DNA from 4 places in the Streptomyces sp. NPDC094448 genome. Region 3 is predicted to be linked to each of the others. Evidence: riboswitches for the same ligand, from Rfam matches in the RefSeq annotation. Region 3 holds a riboswitch; each other region holds the start of a gene.
The links. Region 3 has a riboswitch for cyclic di-AMP ahead of ACIQ9E_RS24540 (transglycosylase family protein). Riboswitches for the same ligand answer to the same signal wherever they lie in the genome.
Positions count from the first base shown of each region.

Region 1: another riboswitch for cyclic di-AMP. It lies ahead of ACIQ9E_RS23065 (M23 family metallopeptidase); the one in region 3 lies ahead of ACIQ9E_RS24540 (transglycosylase family protein).
Region 2: another riboswitch for cyclic di-AMP. It lies ahead of ACIQ9E_RS00380 (M23 family metallopeptidase); the one in region 3 lies ahead of ACIQ9E_RS24540 (transglycosylase family protein).
Region 4: another riboswitch for cyclic di-AMP. It lies ahead of ACIQ9E_RS03320 (peptidoglycan DD-metalloendopeptidase family protein); the one in region 3 lies ahead of ACIQ9E_RS24540 (transglycosylase family protein).

Region 1 covers NZ_JBIWGU010000011.1:300,311-303,796, forward strand. Annotated here, with positions in the region: gene ACIQ9E_RS23060 (PP2C family protein-serine/threonine phosphatase) at 199-1,440, shown strand; cyclic di-AMP (ydaO/yuaA leader) riboswitch at 1,746-1,891, shown strand; gene ACIQ9E_RS23065 (M23 family metallopeptidase) at 1,903-2,919, shown strand; gene ACIQ9E_RS23070 (PrsW family intramembrane metalloprotease) at 3,118-3,486, opposite strand, start outside.
Region 2 covers NZ_JBIWGU010000001.1:102,962-106,447, forward strand. Annotated here, with positions in the region: gene ACIQ9E_RS00375 (M16 family metallopeptidase) at 1-1,055, shown strand, start outside; cyclic di-AMP (ydaO/yuaA leader) riboswitch at 1,329-1,492, shown strand; gene ACIQ9E_RS00380 (M23 family metallopeptidase) at 1,505-2,332, shown strand; gene ACIQ9E_RS00385 (GntR family transcriptional regulator) at 2,600-3,316, shown strand.
Region 3 covers NZ_JBIWGU010000013.1:77,352-80,837, reverse strand. Annotated here, with positions in the region: gene eno (phosphopyruvate hydratase) at 120-1,406, opposite strand; gene ACIQ9E_RS24540 (transglycosylase family protein) at 1,865-2,575, opposite strand; cyclic di-AMP (ydaO/yuaA leader) riboswitch at 2,579-2,758, opposite strand; gene ACIQ9E_RS24535 (transglycosylase family protein) at 3,047-3,486, opposite strand, start outside.
Region 4 covers NZ_JBIWGU010000001.1:812,612-816,097, forward strand. Annotated here, with positions in the region: gene ACIQ9E_RS03305 (XRE family transcriptional regulator) at 1-291, shown strand, start outside; gene ACIQ9E_RS03310 (DUF6126 family protein) at 443-619, shown strand; gene ACIQ9E_RS03315 (tyrosine-protein phosphatase) at 809-1,621, opposite strand; cyclic di-AMP (ydaO/yuaA leader) riboswitch at 2,080-2,231, shown strand; gene ACIQ9E_RS03320 (peptidoglycan DD-metalloendopeptidase family protein) at 2,237-3,268, shown strand; gene ACIQ9E_RS03325 (SGNH/GDSL hydrolase family protein) at 3,443-3,486, shown strand, end outside.

The DNA of each region.
Region 1 (3,486 bases), on a different contig from region 3:
GCCCGGTGCTTTCGTTCTGCGAGAGCACCGGGCCGTTGTCGTATCCGAAGAGGCCCCTGGAGGTCTCCGGCGGCCGCGGGGCCGCCAGGGGGCTCAAGGGGCCTCATGATCCCCGGGCCCCGGGGGTCACCCGGGCGGTCCAGTGCGGCTCGCCCCGGGCACCCGCCGCCGCGAGGCTGGGAGGGGAGGAGAGCGCCTGTGGCGGAGCAGACACAGCGGAACGGATACGGCAGTGCCCGGCGTTTCGCCCGGATGCTGCCGTCGCTGATGATCGTCATCGGGGTGGTGTACGACCTCACGACCCCGTCGAAGTTCACCGCCGTGCCCATGTTCACGGCCGCCCCGCTGATCGCGGCCCCCTTCTTCTCCTTCGCCGTCACGCTGGCGACGGGCGTCTTCGCCGTCCTGACCGAACTGGGTCTGGACATCTACAACCGCTCGCTCGGCCAGACCCAGGCCTATACCGAGCTGAGTACGGTCGTCACCGTCTCCGCCCTGGCGCTCTTCATCAACCGGGTCATCACCCGGAGCAACGAGAAACTGGCCTCGGCCCGGGTGATCGCCGAGGCCGCGCAGCGGGCCGTGCTGCCCACACCCGCCGAGGAGATCGGCGGGCTGCGGATCGCCGCACGGTACGAGGCGGCGCTCGCCGACGCCTTCATCGGCGGTGACCTCTTCGCCGTACAGGACACTCCGCACGGTGTTCGGCTGGTGGTCGGGGACGTCCGGGGCAAGGGGCTGGGGGCGGTGGAGGCCGTGGCCATCCTGATCGGGGCCTTCCGGGAGGCGGCCGAGCGGGAGGCCTCGCTGGAGTGCGTCGCGGACCGGCTGGAGCAGGCGCTCGTCCGGGAGGCGCTACGGCGCGGAGCGGGCGATCTCGACGATTTCGAGGGGTTCGCGACCGCCGTGTTCGCGGAGATCCCGCGGGGCCTCGGGGCCGTACGCCTGCTGAACCGGGGGCACCCCGAGCCGCTGCTGCTCCACGCCGACGGGCGGCTGCGCATGCTGCCGCCGGACGAGGCGGCGCTGCCGCTGGGCATGAGGGAGCTGGGGAACTGGCCGGGGCGGGCCGAATCGCATCCGATGCCCGACGGGTCGACCCTGCTGCTCTACACGGACGGGCTGTCGGAGGCGCGGAACGCGGCCGGGGTGTTCTACGACCCGGAGGAGCAGCTCGGCGGGCGGGCGTTCCCGGGGCCGGGGGAGCTGCTGGACGCGCTGGTGGACGACGTACGACGGCATACGGGCGGCGGATCGACGGACGATATGGCGCTGCTCGCGGTCACCCGCCCGAACGGAGACGGCGGTCCGGGAGGCCCCGGAGGCCAGGGAGGTCAGGGTCTCGGGGGTCCGGGCGGTTTCGGCGGGGCCCGCGAGGCCGGGGCGGCCGGGGCGGAGGGCAGGTCTTCGGAACAGTCGCCCCTCCGGCCCGATGGATAAAGAGTTGACCAACGATTGGCCAAGTGCTGGGGGCTATATGCCATTGCACTGCCGTTTTCTGCACGGTGCGTGATCGAACCGTCGCTGTCGCCATAACATCTGACGAACCATCAGGGGCGCGGAGGGGGCGGAAGGGCCCTGAAGGGGCCTCAGAGGCGGGTAACTCGCCCGATTTGAAAGCCTTCTGTCCCGGTTGATTCGCCGTCCGGGTTTAAGGATCATCAGGAACACTTGGAAAACATTCCCGGTGTCTATTAACGTTCGATAACGCAGCGCGGTCGTCCCAGTCGCCGTCAGGGCGGCTCCGTGCTCATGCGCCGAATCCCGCAAGGGAACCGGGGAACCACTTCTTGGGGTGAATCGGATGCCTCCGCAGCCTGCGGAGACACCGTAGGAGACCTTCCTGCTCCGAACCCGTCAGCTAACCCGGTAGGCGAGAAGGAAGGAAAGGAGTACGCCTCAGTGGCGTCCAACAGTCCTGCCCCGCAAGCCCCTGCCGGGCCCGGGTACATGAGCAACGGCACCCGCTTCGGTGAAGACGGTGGTGCCGAGCCGGCCACCGGCGAGTGGAACCCCAGCGCGGAAACGCTTCTCCCGAACCGTGGCCGCCACCGCGTACTGCGTCAGCAGCGCCGGGCCTTCGCCCGCAGCTCCACCGTCCTCGGTGTCGGTGTGATCGCCGCGGTCGGCGCGGGCGGCATCGCCACCGCGCAGGACAAGGCCCCCATCACCATCTCCCTCCCCGACGGGCTCGGCGGCACCGAGGACGGCGCGCAGAACGCCGGCCTCGCCACCATGGGCGACACCGTCACCGAGACCGCGACGGGCGAGCAGTCCGAGGCCGACGGCAACGCGGGTGAGGCGCTGCGCTCCCGGATCCTCCAGCAGGCCGAGCAGCAGCAGGCGCAGGCCGAGGCGGAGCGCCGGGCCGCGGCCGAGAAGGCCGCCGCCGAAGCCGCCGCCGCGGATGCGCTGAAGGCGTCCGCCGACGCCAAGAAGAAGGCGGACGAGGCGAAGAAGAAGGCCGCCGAGGAAGCCAAGAAGAAGGCGGAGGCCGAGCGTCTCGCCAAACTGGCGAAGAGCTTCGCGCTCCCCACCTCCTCGTACAACATCACCTCGACCTTCGGTTCGTCCGGCGGACTCTGGTCCTCCGGCCAGCACACCGGTCTCGACTTCGCCGCCCCCGCGGGCACCCCGGTCAAGGCCGTGGGCGCGGGCACCGTCAAGTCCGCCGGTTACGCGGGCTCGTACGGCTACCAGGTCGTCATCGAGCTGAACGACGGCACCGAGGTCATGTACGCCCACCTCTCGTCGATCAACGCCAACGTGGGCCAGAAGGTCGTCGCGGGCGATATGGTCGGACGGGTCGGCTCGACCGGCAACTCCACCGGCAACCACCTCCATCTGGAGGTCAAGACGCCCGGCGGTACGACGATCGACCCCGGCGCCTGGCTGCGCAGCAAGGGCCTCCAGCCCTGACGCCCGCGGGACCCCGCCACCCGTGAACCCCGCCCGGACCTGCGTCCCTCCTGGGTTCTCGCGGTCCTGAAGCCTTGTGGGGCCCGGGTGCCCCTTGGTGACCACCGGCAGCTCTGACGCACCAACCCCCCGACGTCAGGGCTGCCGGTTCTTTTCGCCGGCCGCTTCCGTACCCGCCCGTACTCTGTGCGGCTCGGCTCAGACGCGGTACGGGTTGTACCCCTCGTAGTCCCGGTACGGCGGCGGTACGGAGACCACACCGCTCGTCCTGGCCGCGTACGTCAGCGCCGGACCGGCCACCGCCTTCCGCAGCCACATATGGTGCAGCAACTCCTGCTCCCGCGCGACGAAGTCCGGATCCGCCGTACCGCGCTGCGCCCGGTCGCGCAGGAACGCCAGGGACGTCGCGAAGCGGACGTACTCCGCCACCGCGTGTGCCGCGGCCGGTCCATGGGTGCGCCGGGCGACGTTCCGGGCTTCGGTACGGGCCCGCATCGACGCCAGCGCCGCGGGTTCGGCCGGTGCCAGCCAGCCGGCGGTGGCATACGGCGGCAGGGCCGCCGAGAT
Region 2 (3,486 bases), on a different contig from region 3:
CCCTGGAGGTGCCGGTCTCCCGGCTGCCCAAGGCCCTCGGGCTGCTCGCCGAGGCGCTGCGCGCGCCCGCGTTCGACGACGGCGAGATCAAGCGGCTGGTCCGGAACCGGCTGGACGAGATCCCGCACGAGACGGCCAACCCGGGCCGCCGCGCCGCCAAGGAGCTGTACCGCAGCCTCTTCCCGGCGTCGCTGCGGATGTCCCGCCCCCGGCAGGGGACCGAGGAGACCGTGGCCCGGATCGACTCCGCCGGGGTCCGGGCGTTCTACGAGGCCCATGTGCGGCCCGCGACCGCCACGGCGGTCGTCGTCGGCGATCTGACCGGCACGGACCTCGACGCGCTGCTCGCGGAGACCCTCGGCACCTGGCAGGGCGATACGGTGGCGGCCCGCCCGCAGCCGGAGATCACCGCCGACGACAGCGGCCGCGTGATCATCGTGGACCGGCCGGGCGCGGTCCAGACCCAACTGCTCATCGGCCGGATCGGCGCCGACCGGCACGACCGGGTCTGGCCGGCCCAGGTGCTCGGCACGTACTGCCTCGGCGGCACCCTCACCTCCCGGCTCGACCGGGTGCTCCGCGAGGAGAAGGGGTACACCTACGGGGTCCGGGCCTTCGCACAGGTGCTGTGCTCCGCCCCGGACGGTTCGGGCGCCGCGCTGCTGGGCATCAGCGGCTCGGTCGACACGCCCAACACCGGCCCGGCGCTGGAGGACCTCTGGCAGGTTCTGCGCACCCTCGCCGAAGGGGGACTGACGGACGCCGAGCGCGATGTCGCCGTACAGAACCTCGTCGGAGTCGCCCCGCTGCGGTACGAGACGGCGGCATCCGTCGCGGGCACCCTCGCGGACCAGGTGGAGCAGCACCTTCCCGACGACTTCCAGGGGCAGTTGTACGCCCGTCTGGCCCAGACCGGGACGGTCGAGGCGACCGCGGCGGTCGTCAGCGCGTTCCCGGTGGACCGGCTGGTGACCGTACTCGTCGGTGATGCCTCCGAGATCGCCGGGCCCGTCCGGGCGCTGGGCATCGGGGAAGTGACGGTGGTGAAGGGCTGACGGACCGGCAGCCGCGCAGGTGGGCCGGGCCGGTCGGTCCGGCCCCCGCGGCGCGTGGTCCGGCGGTGCCGGTGGTACGGGCGGAGCCCCGGGCGTTGCGCGTTGGTGCGCCGCGCCCGGGGCTCCGCTCCGTCAGCTGTCCGTTTTGGTGGGAAGTTGACCGGCATGGGCTGTGGCATGAGCAACAAAGAAGCCCGTTTGTTTGGTGATCGACATGCCGTCCGCCTAGCGTCGATCCGGCTGTTCGCCTGCAGGCGCCGCAAACCGCGGCACGGACAGCCATCGCCGAGTCCCCGCCGGGCGCGAGCCCTGGGGAGCCGGGGACCCATGTCCCCACCGGGGTGAATCGGACCCTCCGCAGCCCGTGGAGGAGCCGTAGGAGACCTTCCTCTCTCCGAACCCGTCAGCTAACCCGGTAGGCGAGAAGGAAGGAAAGGACCAGCCTCTCCATGGCGTTTGCCCGAACCAGTGGGAAGCACCGTGGCCCGAGCCGGATGACGCGCCGCAGCGCGAGCATCGCCGGAGCCGCCACCCTCGCCACCACCGGCGTCATCGGCACCCTCGCCGCCCCCGCGTTCGCCTCCGACGGCGACGGCCGGGAGCAGAACGGCGACCCGGGCACCCTGAGCGCCGAGGACACGGGCACCCTTCAGATCCTCGCCGCCGAGCAGCCCGGCACCCTCCAGCCGCTCTCCGCGTCCGATTCGCTCTCCGGCCAGGTCGCCGACCAGGCCCACGCCCAGAAGCAGCAGGCCGTGGCCCGCGCCCAGGCGGAGGCGGAGGCCAAGCGCGAGGCCGAGGCGCGGGCCGAGGCCGAACGCGAGGCCCGTGAGCGCGCCGCCCGGGACGCCGAGCGCAAGCGGCTGCTCAACACCTGGACGGCGCCCGTCGAGGGTTCGGGCGTCACCACCTCCTACCGGGCCAACAGCGCGCTCTGGTCCTCCGGTACGCACACCGGTATCGACTTCCACGCCTCGACCGGGACGAAGATCGTGTCCGTGGGCGCGGGCACCGTCGTAGAGGCGGGCTGGGGCGGGGCCTACGGCTACAACGTCGTCATCGAGATGCGCGACGGTTCGTACACCCAGTACGCGCATCTGTCGTCGCTCTCCGTCACTGCCGGGCAGACCGTGATGCCCGGCCAGCAGATCGGCCGCGCGGGCTCCACCGGGAACTCCACCGGCGCGCACCTCCACTTCGAGGTCCGCACCGGCGCGGAATACGGCTCGGACGTCGACCCGGTCGCGTATCTGCGCGGCAAGGGCGTCCGGGTCTGACCTCCCGGGCCCGCCCCGGGCCCCTCGGATCGGGTGCAGCCGCTTCTCGGCTTTCCCGTCTGCTTTTGCTGGTTTTCGCAGTGCCCCGGCGCCCGGCGCCGGGGCACTGCGCGTTCCGGAGCCGCCGTCCCGTGATTCCCGTGGCCGGAAGATATCGGCGGTTTATCGGAGGCTGTCGGAATATCCGTGCGCCTGGCATAGAGTCTTCCGGTAAATACGAGCGGCTGCATTCCGTCGCTTCGTCCGGATCACAGCGGAGGTACGGGTATGCGGGTTCCCGCGCAATCGGTCTGCAGGGCGATTCGCGACGACATCGTCTCCGGGGTCTTCCCGCGCGGCGGCCGGCTGGCGGAGGAGCAGCTCGCCCGGCGGTACGGGGTCTCCCGGGTGCCGGTGCGGGAAGCGCTGCGGACCCTGGAGTCGGAGGGCTTCGTGACCACCCGGCGCCATGCGGGTGCCTGTGTCGCCGAACCGACCGAGCAGGAGGCGGCCGATCTGCTGGAGATCCGGGCGCTGCTGGAGCCGCTGGCGGCGGCCCGGGCCGCCCGGCACCGTACGGAGGGGCATCTGAAGGTGCTGCGCGGTCTGGTCCGGCTCGGACAGGAGCGGGCGGCCCGTGGCCAGGTGGGGGAGTTGCGGTCGCTGGACGGCTGGTTCCACGAGACGCTCGCCCAGGCGTCCGCGGGCTCCGGGCTGATCGCGCTGCTGCTGCCGCTGCGCCGGAAGATCGCCTGGATGTACGCGGTGGAGCCGGCGGCCCGGCGGCCCGTGGAGTCATGGGCCGAGCACGGGGCGATCGTGGACGCCGTGGGGCGGCGGGACCCGGAGCGGGCGCGGGCGCTGGCGGCGCTGCACATGGAGCGGGCGGCGGACGCCTACCGGCTGCGCTGCGCGGCGCGGGAAGCGGGGCGCCCGGACACCGGACCGGCGGGTGGACCGGGGACCGGGTCGGCCGCCGGGGCGGGCGCCGCGGTCCGCCGCTGAACCGGAGCCCGGCAACATTCCGTCAACACAAGATGCGATCGCATTTAACACGGGCACGGTAGAAAAGAGCAGGGAGCTATTCCCCGCCGGGAATCACACGGTGTCCCGGCGCTGTCCCGGCGGGATTCCGTTGATGCGCCGGTGGTGTTTCCCGGGATTATTCCGTCGGG
Region 3 (3,486 bases):
GTGTACGTGCGCACGTCCCCGGACACGGTACGGGACCGCGGCCGGGGACGTGGCGTACGACGGGCTGGCGAACCCTGCGGGCTCGGTCCGGCCCTGGAAGGGGTCAGCCCTTGAAGGGGTCAGCCCTTGAAGCGGGGGAAGGCGCTGCGGCCCGCGTAGACGGCGGCGTCGTCGAGGATCTCCTCGATGCGCAGCAGCTGGTTGTACTTGGCGACGCGCTCGGAACGGGCCGGGGCGCCGGTCTTGATCTGGCCGCAGTTGGTGGCGACGGCGAGGTCGGCGATGGTGACGTCCTCGGTCTCGCCGGAGCGGTGGGACATCATGCACTTGAAGCCGTTGCGCTGGGCCAGCTCGACGGCGTCGAGGGTCTCGGTCAGCGAGCCGATCTGGTTGACCTTGACCAGGAGGGCGTTGGCGGAGCCCTCTTCGATACCGCGGCCGAGGCGCTCCGGGTTGGTGACGAAGAGGTCGTCGCCGACGATCTGGACCTTGGAGCCCAGCTTCTCGGTGAGGGCCTTCCAGCCCGCCCAGTCGTCCTCGAACAGCGGGTCCTCGATCGAGACCAGCGGGTAGGCGGCGACCAGCTCCTCGTAGTACGAGGTCAGCTCGGCGGCGGAGAGGCTCTTGCCCTCGAACTGGTAGGCGCCGTCCTTGTAGAACTCGGAGGCGGCGACGTCGAGCGCCAGCGCGATGTCCTGGCCGGGGGTGTAGCCGGCCTCCTTGATGGCCTCCAGGATCAGGTCCAGGGCGGCCCGGTTGGAGTCCAGGTTCGGGGCGAAGCCGCCCTCGTCTCCGAGGCCGGTGGAGAGGCCGCGGCCCTTCAGCACCTTCTTGAGGGTGTGGTAGACCTCGGTGCCCCAGCGCAGCGCCTCGGAGAAGGACTCCGCGCCGATCGGGGCGATCATGAACTCCTGGATGTCGACGTTGGAGTCCGCGTGGGAGCCGCCGTTGAGGATGTTCATCATCGGAACGGGCAGCAGGTGCGCGTTCGGGCCGCCGAGGTAGCGGAAGAGCGGCAGGTCGGAGGCCTCGGAGGCGGCGTGCGCCACGGCGAGGGAGACACCGAGGATGGCGTTGGCGCCCAGCGACGACTTGTCGGGGGTGGCGTCCAGGTCGAACATCGCCTGGTCGATCAGGCGCTGCTCGGTGGCGTCGTAGCCGACCAGCTCCGGGCCGATCTGCTCGATGACGGCGAGGACGGCCTTCTCCACTCCCTTGCCGAGGTAGCGGTTCGGGTCCCCGTCGCGCAGCTCCAGGGCCTCGAAGGCGCCGGTGGAGGCACCGGAGGGCACGGCGGCGCGGCCGGTGCTCCCGTCGTCGAGGCCGACCTCGACCTCGACCGTGGGGTTCCCCCGGGAGTCGAGGATTTCCCGGGCTACGACGACGTCGATGGACGGCACGAGCATCTCCTTCTGGGATGTGACGCGTGGGGTGCGGGTCTCTTGAGCCTTGCGCCAAGAGCCTAACCGGACGGCGGGCGCCGCCCCGCCGATGCCCGCCCCCTGGGACGAAAAAGAGTGCGAAGAACTGCGGTGGTGGGCAAAAGCCGCGTTCCTACCGATGGGTAACAGTTCTCAGCTGGGCATCTGCTCGCTCAGACGGGTGCACGGGGGCGGTTCTCCGGGGCCGTACGGAGCAGTCCGGGGCGGCAGACGGAACCCCGGACCGGCGCGTACGGGGGAAGCGCGCCGGCCCGGGGTGCGGGGGGGTCGGACCCGTGGGGGGTGGACCGCAGGGGGGAGCCGCGGTCCGGGGTCCGGGTGGGGGCAGGTCCGGAAAGGGACCGGCCCCGGGGGTGCGGTTCGCGGGGAGCCGCAGGTCCGTTGGCCGAGGTGGAGCTGCCGGCCCGGGAGGGTCAGGCCCGTCAGCCGAGGTGGAGCTGCTGGCCCGGGAAGATGACGTCGGCGTCGTCGACGATGTCCTTGTTCAGCTCGAACAGCTTCTGCCAGCCGCCTTCGACCTGCTCGGCGTCGGCGATCTTGCTGAGGGTGTCGCCGGACTTGACCTCGTACTCGCCGTCGCCCTTCTCGAAGCCCTTGGCCGGAGCCGCGGACTTCGCCGAGGCCGGGGCCTGGGCGCGCTCGGAGCGGGTGGTCGGAACCTCGGCGCGCTCCTGCTTCGGCTGCGCGGGCTCGGCCTGCTGCTTCGGCTTCTCCTGCTTCGGCTGGGCCGGGGCCTGCTCGGCGGCGGCACCGCCGTACGGGGTGTTCGAGAGGCCGACACCGCACTTCGGCCAGGCGCCCTTGCCCTGGCCCGCCAGGGTCTTCTCGGCGATCTCGATCTGCTGCGCCTTGGTGGCGAGGTGCGCGTTGGGGGCGTACTTGGTGCCGCCGAAGGCGGCCCAGGTGGAGCTGGAGAACTGGACGCCGCCGTAGTAGCCGTTGCCCGTGTTGATGGACCAGTTGCCGCCGGACTCGCACTGGGCGACCTTGTCCCACTCGGCGGCGGTGGCGGCGGAGGCCGAGGTGGCGCCCATGATCGGGGCGGCGACGGCGACGGTGGTGATGCCTGCGAAGGCGGCGAAGCGGGCGGCCTTGGACGGGCGGCGGTGCTTGCCCTTGCTGGAAAACAGCATGGAGGTTCTCCTCACCGACGCCTACGAGGTGAGCTGTCGGGTTCGGGCGCAGTGAGTTGCCCGGCCGTACGACCCGCGTCGTACGGCTTCACCCCAAGCCGGTCGTCCGCCGCCCTCGCGGGCTGTCGGACGGGACCGGCACAAACCTGGGTCCCCCGCTCCTGCCTTCGGCGCTTTCGCGACGACTGTTCCCCCCGACCGACGGCAGGATTCGGCGTGACGGTCAGTGGTGCCCGCTTTGGCGAGCGGTCCAGACCGTAGTCACAGGCGTCCCGCTTCTTCAACGACGGAACATCGTGGGCAAAACGCCCATCCCACCCCTCCGGAAACTCGCGTTTTCGCAGGTGGCGTGCGGAATGAGGGATTCCGGAAGAGTGGGGACCACGGCCGGACCGAAGAGACTCATGTCTCACTTACACGGAAATGGACATATCCCAGCAAAATAGGGCGTCAATTTCGGTGTTCCGGAGGCTACTTCGCCTGGAGATCAAGGCTCTGGCCAGGGAGGATCAGATCGGGATCAGCTCCGACCAGCTCCTGGTTGGCCTCATAGAGCGCCGGCCAGCCGCCGGGGACCTTCTTCTCCTCGGCGATGGACCAGAGGTTGTCGCCGGAGCGGACCGTGTACGTACCGGAGGGCTGCCCGGCTTCACCCGTACCGTCCGCGGTGCCGGTCTTGGCCGGAGTGCCCGTACCGCCCTGATCGCCCTGATTCAGGGCATCGGAACGGGCGGTCTCGGAGCGGGAGGTCCGGTCGGGGCCGGAGGCGCGGGACGGGTCGGCGGTTTCCACGGACGGGGTGCCGGTGCTCCCGGGAGCGCCGGGGCCGGCCGGGCCCGAAGGGGTCTCCTTGGCGGCCTCCTCGGCGGCGGGTGCGCCGCGGTGCTTGCCGACGCCCTCGGCGGGCTTGG
Region 4 (3,486 bases), on a different contig from region 3:
CACCAGGTCGGCAGTCCGGGCCGGGCCATGCAGACGCTCCGCCTCATCGTGCCGTACGGCGCCCAGGGCGAGCTGGTCCGCCGGCATCCCGGCGAGGAGTGGCTCTATGTCCTCGACGGCCGGGTCCGGCTCGGCCTCGGGGACGCCGTCCACGAGCTGGGCCCCGGCGACAGCGCGCACTACGACTCGCTGACCCCGCACCGGATCGCCGCCGCCACCCGCGACGGCGCCGAGATGATCTTCGTCCACACCCTGCTGCAGAGCCCCGACATCTTCCATCCGCACTTCTAGCGGCATACGCCCGGATCCCGCTGATGCGGCCCGATCCGGGAGCAGGCCCAGGACCGTCGCGCGACGGTCCGCACCGTCCCGCCCGTGCAGATGCGATCCGGCCCCGTGCCGGAGGAACCCGGCCGTCGCGCCGGAGAAAGCAGAGGCCGTCATGGTCGAGAACCCCACCGCTTCGGAAGGCGCCCCGGCCCCCGGGTCCGCGCCCCGTGCGAAGAACGAGGAGGGCAAGTTCCCGAAGGGGATCTGGATCCGGCTCTTCGCCTACTTGGTCGCCGGGCATGTCTTCGCCGGCTTCCTCTACCTGCTCTTCGAGGTCGGAGCGAAGTAGGCCGCCCCGCCGCTTCCCGGCCGGCCGGCGGCCGGGAACCGTACCGCGGTCCACCGGGCACCGGCCCGGCGGGCGAAGGCGGAGACCCGTCCGGCCGGCGGCGGGCCGGGCCGGACCCGCCGGGCGGGCCGGACCCGCCCGGCTCCGGGCGGGCCGGGCGGACGTGCTCCTGGGCGCCCGCGGAGCGGTTCAGCCCTTGTCGAGCAGCCTCTCCCGCAGCCGCTCCCGGGTCGCGGCGGAGAGCCCGAGTCCCTCGGAGAGATAGCGCGGTGTGCCGCCCCACACCGAGTCGACGGCGTCGAAGGCCGCGTGCAGATACGCCGCGCGCGCGTCGAACAGCGGACTCAGCAGCTCCATCACCTCCGGCGACATGCCCTCCGGGGCGTCCTCGGCCCGGCGCACCCGGTAGCGCCGGTGCGGATCGTTCGACTTCAGATAGTCCGCCTCGACGGCCTCCCGCTCCACACCCACCGCGAGCAGGGTCACCGCGATCGACAGCCCCGCCCGGTCCTTGCCCGCCGCGCAGTGCATCAGCGCGGGGACGCTGTCCCCGGCCAGCGCGTGCAGCACCCGGCTGTGCTCGGCCGTCCGCCCGGTGATGATCGCCCGGTACGAGTCCACCATCCGCTGCGCGGCCCGGCCGTCCGCCAGCAGGGACCGCAGCTGCGGCAGATCGCCGCGCTGCACCACCCGCCAGAACTCGGCGCCGTCCGCCGGGTCGCTCAGCGGGAGGTTGAGATTCCGGACCCCCGGCAGGGTCACGTCCGGGCCCTCCAGGCGGATATCGGCGGCATTGCGGAAATCGAAGACCGTATGCAGTCCGAGACCGGCGAGAAAAGCGGCGTCGCTCGCGGTGGCATGGGCCAGATGGCCGCTGCGGTAGAGCCGTCCGGCGCGCACCGCACGGCCGTCGGCCGTCGGCAGCCCGCCGAGGTCGCGGAAGTTGCGGATCCCGGCCAGCTCCGGCTCGGTCGACGGGACCTGCGGCACCTGCTGCGTCACAACGGCTCCCTGCACAGTCACGGCCCGTCGGCGCCGGTCGCCGACGGTGGCATGACCCCGACGATACGACATTGATTCCTCAGGCAATCATTCCGTCGGACCGTCTGCCGACGTCCGAGGGGTGATTGACGTCCGCGCGGTGAGCGACTGCCGAATGAACAGCCTCTGTCCCCTATGTCCGTCATGGACTCTTCGTTCGAACATGCCCCGTCTCGTTGGGGGATGGGGGGTGGTTCATGAGCAGGATCACATTCGTGACGGTGTGTGGCGGTGGCCCGGGAGGGGCATACGGGCGTCCGGCGGGAGTTGACGGAGCGGCACCCACGGAGGGTCACCGCCACCGGCCCGTCCTCAAGATCGGCTCCGCCCGCCCTGGTGCGAGTGGCTTGTTCCCGCTCTTACGGCCGGTTTACGGTCACCGCAATCCGGGCGGACCGCCGAATCCTGCCGCCGTCCGGAACCCTTCACCCGAAGCACGTGGCAGGAGCGGGGGACCCAGGTAGTCCGCCGGACGGGAAACCGTCCGGCTCGGGGTGAAGTCGCGCCGTGCGCGACCGGGCACCTCCCGCCCGAACCCGACAGCTCACCTCGCAGGCGCCGGAGAGGAAACGCGCCATGCCCGCAAAGGGTAAGCACCGCCGTCCCAAGTCCACGGTCATCACCCGTGGAATCGTCGCTGCCGGAACCGGCGGCGCCGCCATCGCACTGCCCCTGATCGGGGCCACCGGCGCCCATGCCGCCGAACAGGCCGCGCCCGCCGCCCCGGCCGCCGCCGTTGCCCCGGCCGCCGCCGTCGCCCCGGCCGCCGCGCCCGCCGCCGCTGCCGGGAAGCCCGCCGGATCCGCCACGTACATCGTGGTGGCCGGGGACCATCTGTCCAAGATCGCCTCGGAGCGGGACGTCGAGGGCGGCTGGCAGCAGCTGTACGCGGACAACCGTGCCGCGGTCGGCGACGATCCTTCCCTGATCCACCCCGGCCTGAAGCTGGTGCTCGACGGCAAGGGTGCCGAGCGCGCCCCCGAGGCCCCGGCCGCCGAGAAGGCCGGGCAGAAGGCCGCCAAGGCGGCCGAGCCCGCGGAGAAGGCGGCGCAGGCGGTTGAGAAGGGTGAGCGGGCCTCGCGCGACGGCGCCCGTCCTGCCGCCGCTGCCCCGGCCCCGGCCGCCGCCGAGCCCGCCGCCCCGGCGCAGCAGGAGCCCGCCCCGGCCGCTCCCGCCGCACCCGCGCCCGAGGCCGCCTCCGGCGTCTGGGCCGCCCCGCTCGCCGGCGCCCAGGTCGGCACCCCGTACCGCGCCTCCGGTGCCATGTGGTCCAGCGGCTACCACACCGGTGTCGACTTCGCGGTCCCGACCGGCACCTCCGTCCGTTCCATCGGCCCCGGCACGGTCGTCTCCGCGGGCTGGGCCGGCGCGTACGGCAACGAGGTCGTCGTCAAGCACACCGACGGCACCTACTCCCAGTACGCCCATCTCTCCTCCCTCTCCGTCTCGGCGGGCCAGTCCGTCGGCGGCGGACAGCAGATCGGCCTCTCCGGCTCCACCGGCAACTCCAGCGGCCCGCACCTCCACCTGGAGGTCCGCACCGGACCTGCCTACGGCTCCGACATCGACCCGGTCGCCCATCTCCGCAGCCACGGCGTCTCCCTCTGAGGCACCCCGGCTCCGGCCCGGGGCCCGCAGCCCCGGCGCCCGGCGAATCCCCCGCGACACCCCGTGTCGCGGGGGATTCCCCGTATTCCCCCCACCACAGGTGATCACGGTGGGATAGATCACGGTCCGTCAACCCCTCCCTACGGTCGCGTAGGTCACATCCGCGGAGAGAGGATGGCGTCCGTGGGAGACGATTCGAGAACTTATGACCAGTCCGG